2 regions of the Brevibacterium sp. NPDC049920 genome follow, and region 1 is predicted to be linked to the other one. Evidence: riboswitches for the same ligand, from Rfam matches in the RefSeq annotation. Region 1 holds a riboswitch; the other holds the start of a gene.

What was found. Region 1 has a riboswitch for thiamine pyrophosphate ahead of AB0I45_RS00825 (ECF transporter S component). Riboswitches for the same ligand answer to the same signal wherever they lie in the genome.
Region 2: another riboswitch for thiamine pyrophosphate. It lies ahead of thiM (hydroxyethylthiazole kinase); the one in region 1 lies ahead of AB0I45_RS00825 (ECF transporter S component).

The regions. Positions count from the first base shown of each region.
Region 1 covers NZ_JBFAMF010000001.1:167,922-171,948, reverse strand. The annotation lists gene AB0I45_RS00835 (energy-coupling factor transporter transmembrane component T) at 1-274, opposite strand, end outside; gene AB0I45_RS00830 (ABC transporter ATP-binding protein) at 271-1,806, opposite strand; gene AB0I45_RS00825 (ECF transporter S component) at 1,815-2,561, opposite strand; TPP riboswitch at 2,590-2,694, opposite strand; gene AB0I45_RS00820 (DUF4916 domain-containing protein) at 3,010-3,555, opposite strand; gene AB0I45_RS00815 (MmgE/PrpD family protein) at 3,780-4,027, shown strand, end outside.
Region 2 covers NZ_JBFAMF010000009.1:34,059-38,085, reverse strand. The annotation lists gene AB0I45_RS10460 (acyl-CoA thioesterase domain-containing protein) at 143-949, opposite strand; TPP riboswitch at 1,086-1,212, shown strand; gene thiM (hydroxyethylthiazole kinase) at 1,200-2,090, shown strand; gene thiE (thiamine phosphate synthase) at 2,087-2,866, shown strand; gene thiD (bifunctional hydroxymethylpyrimidine kinase/phosphomethylpyrimidine kinase) at 2,866-3,729, shown strand; gene AB0I45_RS10440 (TenA family protein) at 3,825-4,027, shown strand, end outside.

The DNA.
Region 1 (4,027 bases):
GGTCGACGACGGTCGCCCCGGTCTTCTCAGCCAACAGCGCAGTGCTCCAGCCGCCGGTGAGCGCGATGATCGGAAGGAACCACGTCCGGCCCACGACGGTGCGCCACGGCAGGCCGGCGAGCGGCAGGAGCGCGAGCTCGAGCAGGAGGAGCACCCCAGCGGACACGACGTCGACGCTGAGCAGGACGGCGAACATGAGGATGAACCCGGCCGCGAGCTTGGTCACCGGGTTGCAGCGCACGAGCGGCGTGGCCCGGGGTGCGAGTGTGCTCATGCCGCGCCCACCGCCGTGCGCGCCCCGACGGGGTGCTCGTGCGCCCCGAGCGCTGCGATGAACGGCTCGTCGTGGGACACGAGCAGGATCCCGGTCCCGCGGTCGAGCTCCGCGGTGAGCAGCAGGCGCAGCCCCTCCCAGGTCGCGGCATCCTGCCCGAACGTGGGCTCGTCGAGGACGAGCAGGGGCGGCGAGCAGGCGAGCATGCACGCCACGGACAGCCGCCGCTTCTCCCCACCGGACAGGGTGTGGGGGTGGGCGCGGGCGAGGTGCGCGAGGCGCAGCACGCCGAGCAGCTCCTCGACCCGGTCCCGGATCCGCGCCTCGGGGAGCCTGGCCCGGTGGAGTCCGAAGGCGAGCTCGGAGGCGACCGAGTCGGTGAGGAACTGGTGCTCGGGCTCCTGGAACACCGAGCCGATGCGGGTGACGAGCTCGCGCGAGCGCCACGCGGCCGGTTCCCGGCGGCGGGGGACCGGCCGGTGGGTGCGGAGCAGCGCGTCGGTCGCCCAGACCGCGCCGGCCGCCGGGCGCAGCAGCCCGCCGAGGGTGAGCGCGGTCGTCGACTTCCCCGCTCCGTTCGGCCCGACGAGCGCGGTCGCCGTGCCGGCGCAGAGCGTGAGGTCGATGCCGCCTGCGACGGGTTCCCGCCGGCCGGGACGGGTGACGGCCAGGTCGCGGGCGGTGAGCAGCGTCTCCCCTCCGGCGGCGGGCCGTCGTGCCGGTGGCGGGGGAGTGCCGGGGATGCGGACGCCTGCGGTGCGCAGCAGGTCGCGGAGCCCGGGGTCGGTGAGGAGGTCCGGGGTGCCATCGGCGACGATCCGCGACCGGTCGAGGACGACGACGCGGTCGACGTGATCGCACCACAGGTCCACCCGATGGTCGACGACGAGGAGCGTGGCCCCGGTGACCGCCTGCGCGCGGAGCGCGGCATCGCGCAGCACCGGAGCCGAGGCGGGGTCGATGTTCGCCGTCGGCTCGTCGAGTGCGATGAGCCCCGGTTCCATCGCGAGCACCCCGGCGAGCGCAAGGCGCTGCTTCTGCCCGCCGGACAGGGTGCGGGTGAGCCGGGCCCGCGCCTCGGCAGCGGCGGCCCCGCCCGGACCGAGGCCGACGGTGTGCAGCGCGGCGTCGACGCGCGGCCAGATGTCCTCGGGGTCGACCCCGAGGTTCTCCATCCCGAAGGCTGCGTCGTCCCCGGCCCGGGCGAGGATCACCTGGGATTCGGGGTCCTGGAGGACGAGCCCGGAGCGGCCGCGAGCCGGATCGGGGCGACGGCCGTCGACGAGCAGCTCCCCGGTGCGGTGCCCGGAGTCGGCCGGCAGCACTCCGGTGAGCGCGTGGAGGAGCGTCGACTTCCCCGAGCCCGATGCGCCGACGAGGAGCACCCGCTGACCGGCGGGCACGGCGAGGTCGATGTCGGTGAGGGCAGGCGCCTTCCGGCCGGCGTGCCGCCAGCCGTAGCCGCGGGCGGTGATGACCGCAGGCCCCCGAGCGGAGCTCACTGCCGGGGCCGGACGGCCGGTGGTGCGCATCGGCCGGCTCACACCTCGGCGGCGGTGCGGCCGGAGGCGAGCGGGGCGAGCACCCCGGTGCGGCGCAGCGCCCGGACCGCCAGCAGGGTGCCGCCCCCGGCGAGCACGAGCCCGGAGACGCCGGCCGCGGCGAGGTAGACGAGCTGCCAGGCCGGCTGCCATTCGGTGTTGTACATGAGGTTCTCGCCGAGGCCCAGGAACAGTCCGGCCCCGAGTCCGGAGAGCAGGGTGACGACCGGTCCGAAGCGGCGGTAGAGCAGGAGGAGGACGACGAGCTCGGCGCCGAGGCCCTGGAGCGCGCCGGAGATGAGGACCTGCATGCCCCACTGGGTGCCGAGCACGGCGGACACGGCGGCGGCGAGGATCTCGCAGTAGAGCGCGGCGCCGGGCCGGCGGATGATCATCGCGCCGAGCGGCCCGGCGAGCACCCACACGCCGGTGAGCAGGCCCGCGGCGGGCGGGAAGGCGAGGAACGGCAGCGAGAGCGTCGACCAGGCCGTCGACCACACCCAGAACACGACGCCCACCGCGACGCCGAGCACCGAGGCGACGACGATGTCGACGACCCGCCAGCGCAGACGGCTCGGCGGCGCGGGGTCCGGTTCCGGGGTGGGCGGATGCGCGTCTGCGCCCGAGGCCGAGGCCGGGGACGGAGCCGTGTCCGCGGGAACTCGGTCGGAGGAGACGGAGTCCGCGGGAGCAGTGTCTGCGGGAACCCGGTCCGCGGGTTCGGGGAATGACGATGACGGTGCCATGGTGGATCCTCCTGTGAATGGCAGGAGGGGATGAAGAGACTCGACTTCCTCCGGCGGTATGAACCGCGTCAGGTTCGAGGGTCTGCGATGCTCGCACTCTCAGCGCCCTGGTGGCGCTCCCCTGTCGTGAGGACGAGCATAGCGCAGAGGTGGGGTCCGTGCAGTCCGTGGGGGACTCGTGGACGGGGGGACCCGTGGACGAGAAGGCCCATGGACGGGAGGACCTATGTATGGGATGACGCATGGACGAACTGCGCGGTATCCGGAACGTGACGCGCAATTGCGCGCTCGGTCTCGGATACCGCGCAGTTCGAGGGGCGGGCTGCGCGCGAGGGCGCCGGGACCTCAGTGCTCAGGCCTCCAGACCACCAGACCTTCAGGCGTTCAAACCTTCAAGCCTTCAGGTCCAGGCGCCTCGGAACCCCAGGCTTCTCAGAACCTCAGAACCTCAGGGAAGGATTCCGAGGTGGGCCAGGGCGGCGCGCACGATGTGCTCCTGGCCGTGGCACATCTCTGCGACGACGTCCTCGCGGATCGCCTCGGCCGGGGTCAGCCAGTCGAGGCTGAGCGCATCGCGGCGCGGGGAGCACTCGCCCTGCACCGGCAGGATGTAGCACAGGGCGACCGCGTGCTGGCGCGGGTCCTGATAGGGCGAGGGCCCCATCTGCGTGGGGAAGTACTCCGCGACGTGGAACGGGGTCAGCGCCGGGGGGATCTGCGGCAGCGCGAGCGGGCCGAGGTCCTTCTCCACATGGCGAACGAGCGCCGAGCGGAGCGGCTCGTGGTAGCGCACCCGGCCGCCGACGATCTCCCGGCCGAGCGAGCCGTCGTCCTCGAGCGTGCGCAGCAGCAGGCCCACCTTCGTCACCTGACCGTGGTCGCCGAGCTGCACCGGCACCGCGTTGACATAGGTGATCGGCATGCGGCGGCGGATGCTCGCGAGCTCGTCCGGTTCGAGCCAGTTGTCGTCGTAGTCGAGTGCGGTGCGCGTCATGGTTTCATGCTGTCACACGCGACCGCCGCGGGGAAGGAAGGCGGTTCCCCTGGGCCCCGGCGGGGTTGCCGAGTCGCCCGCGCACCAAGTATCTTGATATCGAGATACATTGTTGCCCGGAGCACACCCGCCTGCACCCAGGGCATAGAGTGGAAGGGACGGCCGCTCGCCGAACACCCGCGCCCGCCCTGTCCGCGGTCGACGTCGACACGAGGAGAATCTCCATGATCAATCACGAAGTCCGGACCTACAAGAGCTCCGAGGACCTGCCGCGCGAAGAGCAGCTGGCCTGGAAGATCGCCGAGGTCGCCTCCGACCCGGTCGCGGTCGACGCAGACGTCACCGACATGGTCATCAACCGCATCATCGACAACGCCTCCGTCGCGGCCGCCTCGGTTCGGCGCGGTGCCCCCACCCACGCGCGCGAGCAGGCGCAGACCCACCCCACGAAGCCCGGTGCCCCGGTCTTCGG
Region 2 (4,027 bases), on a different contig from region 1:
GGGCCGAGGTCCACCGGAACATGAATGGAAGCGGCCCCTGCACGCGCGTGCAGGGGCCGCTTTCGTGCGCCCAGGGGTGCGGTGGGGTCGGCCGTGCCGCAGGCAGGACGGCGCTCACCGGGCTGTGCTCATCGGAGAGTGCTCACCGGACCCTGCGGAACAGCGCCTCCTGCGCGACCGAGGCGACGAGGGTGCCGTCAGCGGTGGTCATGTCGCCGGTGTAGAGGCCGCGGCCGCGGGCGGCGGAGCGCGGCGCGAAGTCGGTGAGCACCCACTCGTTCATGTTCACCGGTCGGTGGAACCACAGGGAGTGGTCGAGGCTCGAGCCCGACTTGTACTCGTCGGTGTTGAAGGCGCCGAGCCCGCTCGAGATGTCCGACAGGTAGGCCAGAGCGCAGTAGTGCATGAGCGGGGAGTCGCCGAGGTCCTCGGTGCACCGGCCCCAGAACCGCACCGGGTAGTCGGTGACCTCGAAGGCCTGGTCGGTGCTGCGGCCCTCGAAGGAGAACATGCGGGGGATCGGAGTGGGCTCGCCCATCCGGATCTCCGTGCCCTGGGCGGCGGTCGTGCTCTGGAGGTCGGGGCTGTCGGTGCCGCTGGTGAACGAGGCCGACATGTTGAAGATGACCTTGCCGCCCTGGAGCGCGATGACGCGGCGGGCGGAGTAGGAGCGGCCGTCGCGGTCTCGGAACACTTGGAACACCGTGGGCTGGGCGGCGTTGCCGGGCCGCAGGAAGTAGCCGTGGAGGGAGTGCGGCGGGCGGCCGTCCTCGACGGTGAGTGCAGCGGCGAGCAGCGACTGCGCGGCGACCTGGCCGCCGTAGAGCGCGTAGGGCTCCTCGAAGACGTATCCGGCGCGGTAGATGTTCGTGTCGATCTCCTCGAGCTCCATCATCGCGGTGAAGGACCCCTCGAGGGGCTCGGCATTGCTGAACAGGACGTCGCTCATCGGTTCCTCTTTCTCGGTTCGGGCGGCTGGCCCGATTCTGGTTGTGCTTAACCAGTGAGACGGGTGCGCCTGGATGCGATCCTAACCGGCCCGGCCGCCCGGCCAGCGAGAGGTGCCAGAACTTGCTAGGGTGAGCGTCAGTGACATGGGGTGCTGAGCACCTGCGGACCGGCCCGAGCCGGACCGTGGGGAATCGGCTGAGATCACACCCATCGAACCTGATCTGGATAACTCTAGCGAAGGGATCGTCATGCAGACGCCTCATTCGAATGCCCTCGACATCGTCGCCGCACGGGCGCGCGTGCGCACCACCACGCCGCTCATCCAGTGCATCACCAATACCGTCGTGCAGCAGTTCACGGCGAACGTGCTGCTGGCGATCGGCGCCTCTCCGGCGATGCTCGACCACGAGGCCGACTCCGGCCAGTTCGCCTCGATCGCGTCGGGCATCAACATCAACTTCGGCACCGCCTCCTCCCACCAGTTCCTCGCCGCCGACGCCTCGATCGAGGTCGCGAACGCCGCCGGCACCCCCTGGGTCCTCGACCCGGTGAGCGTGGGCGGCGTCGAGTACCGCACGAGTCGCATCCGCGCCGCCGCCGCCCAGCACCCCACCGCCGTGCGCGGCAATGCCTCCGAGGTCGCCGCACTCGCGGGGATGGGCCTGGGTGGCCGCGGGGTCGACGCCACCGACGCCGTCGACGACGTCATCACCGCCGCCTCGGCGCTGTCGGCCACCACCGGAGGCGTCGTCGCGATCTCCGGCGAGGTCGACGCGATCGTCCTCGCCGAACCCGGCGCCGCACCGGGCGACGATGCAGGCACCGCGACAGTGGTCCGCGTCCACGGGGGGCACGGGCTCATGCCGCTCGTCATCGGCACCGGCTGCTCGATCGGCGCCGTCACCGCCGCCTACCTCGCCGCCGCGAAGGCCGCCGGCCTGCCGATCACCGGCCCCACCGGGCTCGAGGCGGTCGTCGCCGCGCACGCCCACTTCGCCGCCGCCGGGCTCAAGGCCGGGCAGGTCGCGCAGGCACCGGGCAGCTTCGCCGTCGCCTTCCTCGACGCGCTCTACTCCGTCACCGACTCCGAGCTCGCCGCCGTCGAGATCACCGCCGCCGCAGTCGAGGTCCCCGCATGAGCGCGCCGGCCCCGCACCTGCCCGTCGGCACGGACCCGTCCCTCTACCTCGTCACCGACACCCGGCAGTGCACGGACGCCGGCCGGACCGTCGCGGCGACCGTCGCCGAGGCCGTCGCCGGGGGAGCAGGCATCATCCAGATCCGCGACAAGCACGCGAGCGACGCGGAGTTCCACGAGCTCACCCTCGAGGTCCTCGCCGCGATCGCCGAGGTGCGCGAGGCCGAGTCGATCACCCGCCCGATCCCGGTGTTCGTCAACGACCGGGTCGCCGTCGCCCGCGTGCTGCGTGCCGCCGGCCACGAGGTCCACGTCCACGTCGGCCAGTCCGACGAGCCGCCCGCCGAGGTGCGCGCGGCCCTCGGGACCGATGCGCTCATCGGGCTTTCGGCCGCGACGCCCGAGCAGTTCGCCGCGGCCCGGGAATGCGGGGCCGTCGACCTCCTCGGCGTCGGCCCGGTATACGACACGAGCACGAAGGCCGACGCCCCGGCCGGGATCGGACCCGCACGCCTGCGCACTCTCGTCGCCGAGGCCGGTCTGCCCTGCGTGGCGATCGGCGGGATCACCGCCGAGCGCACCCGCGAGCTCACCGACACCGGGGTGATCGGCGTGTGCGTCGTCTCCGCGATCTGCGCCGCACCGGATCCGCGCGTTGCGGCCCAGGAGATCCGCGTCGCGTTCGCACAGGGACGGGCCGCGGGAGACCCCGGGGCGGGCACCCCCGCCCGTTCCGCCGTTCCCGGCCGGCCCGCCGATTCCGGGCAGGAGGCCTGATGCGCCCGCCCGTCGCACTCACCATCGCCGGCACGGACCCCTCCGGCGGCGCCGGCATCCAGGCCGACCTCAAGACCTTCACCGCGCGCGGCGCCTACGGCACCTCCGTCGTCACCGCGCTCGTCGCGCAGAACACCCACGGGGTGAGCCGCGTGTACGGCATCGATGAGGACTTCGTCGCCGACCAGATCGCCTCGGTGTTCGACGACATGCCCGTCGACGCCGCGAAGATCGGCATGCTCGGCACCCGCGGCCTCGTCGAACTCATCAGCGAAGAGCTCCGCACCCGCCGGCCCGGCCGCCTCGTCGTCGACCCCGTCATGGTCGCCAAGTCCGGCCACCGGCTCCTCGATGCGGACGCCGTCGACGCCGTGCGCACCCTGCTGCTGCCGCTGGCCGACCTCATCACCCCCAATCTGCCCGAGGCCGCGCTCCTGCTCGGCGACGACGTGCCCGAAGCCGGGACACCGGAGCAGATGCGCGCCCAGGCCCGCGAGCTGCTGGACCGCGGGGCCCGCGCCGTGCTCCTCAAGGGCGGGCACCTGCCATCCGGTGAGCTCGTCGACATCCTCGCAGTCGGCACGGACACGGGCCCCGAGCTCACCGAATACACCCACCCGCGGCTCGACACGCCCCACACCCACGGCACCGGCTGCACGCTGTCGGCCGCCATCGCCGCCGGCCTCGCGCACGCCCACCACGGTGACTCCGCCGCACCGGCGGCGGACCACATGGCCGACGCCGTCGGGCCGGCGCTCGACTACCTGGGCCGGGCGATCGCCTCGGGCGCGGAATGGGACCTCGCCCACGACCCGGAGGGCTCTCACGGCCCCGTCGACCACCTCGTCGACCTCCGCACCTGATCCACTCCCACCCCGACACCCCGACATCACTCGCAGCCGACGCCCGCCACCGGCACCGCCGCCGGTGATGCCGCACACCATCAGGAGACGCACCGATGACCCGCACCTACCACTCCGGCCCGCACTCGCAGGAGGTCTGGGACTCCGCAGCCGACACCCTGCGCGCGATCGAGGACCTGCCGTTCCTCGCCGAGCTCGCCGCCGGCACGCTCGACGCCCGGGTGTTCACCCACTACATCCTCCAGGACGAGATCTACCTCGCCGGCTACGCGAAGGCGATGACGATCCTCGCCTCGAG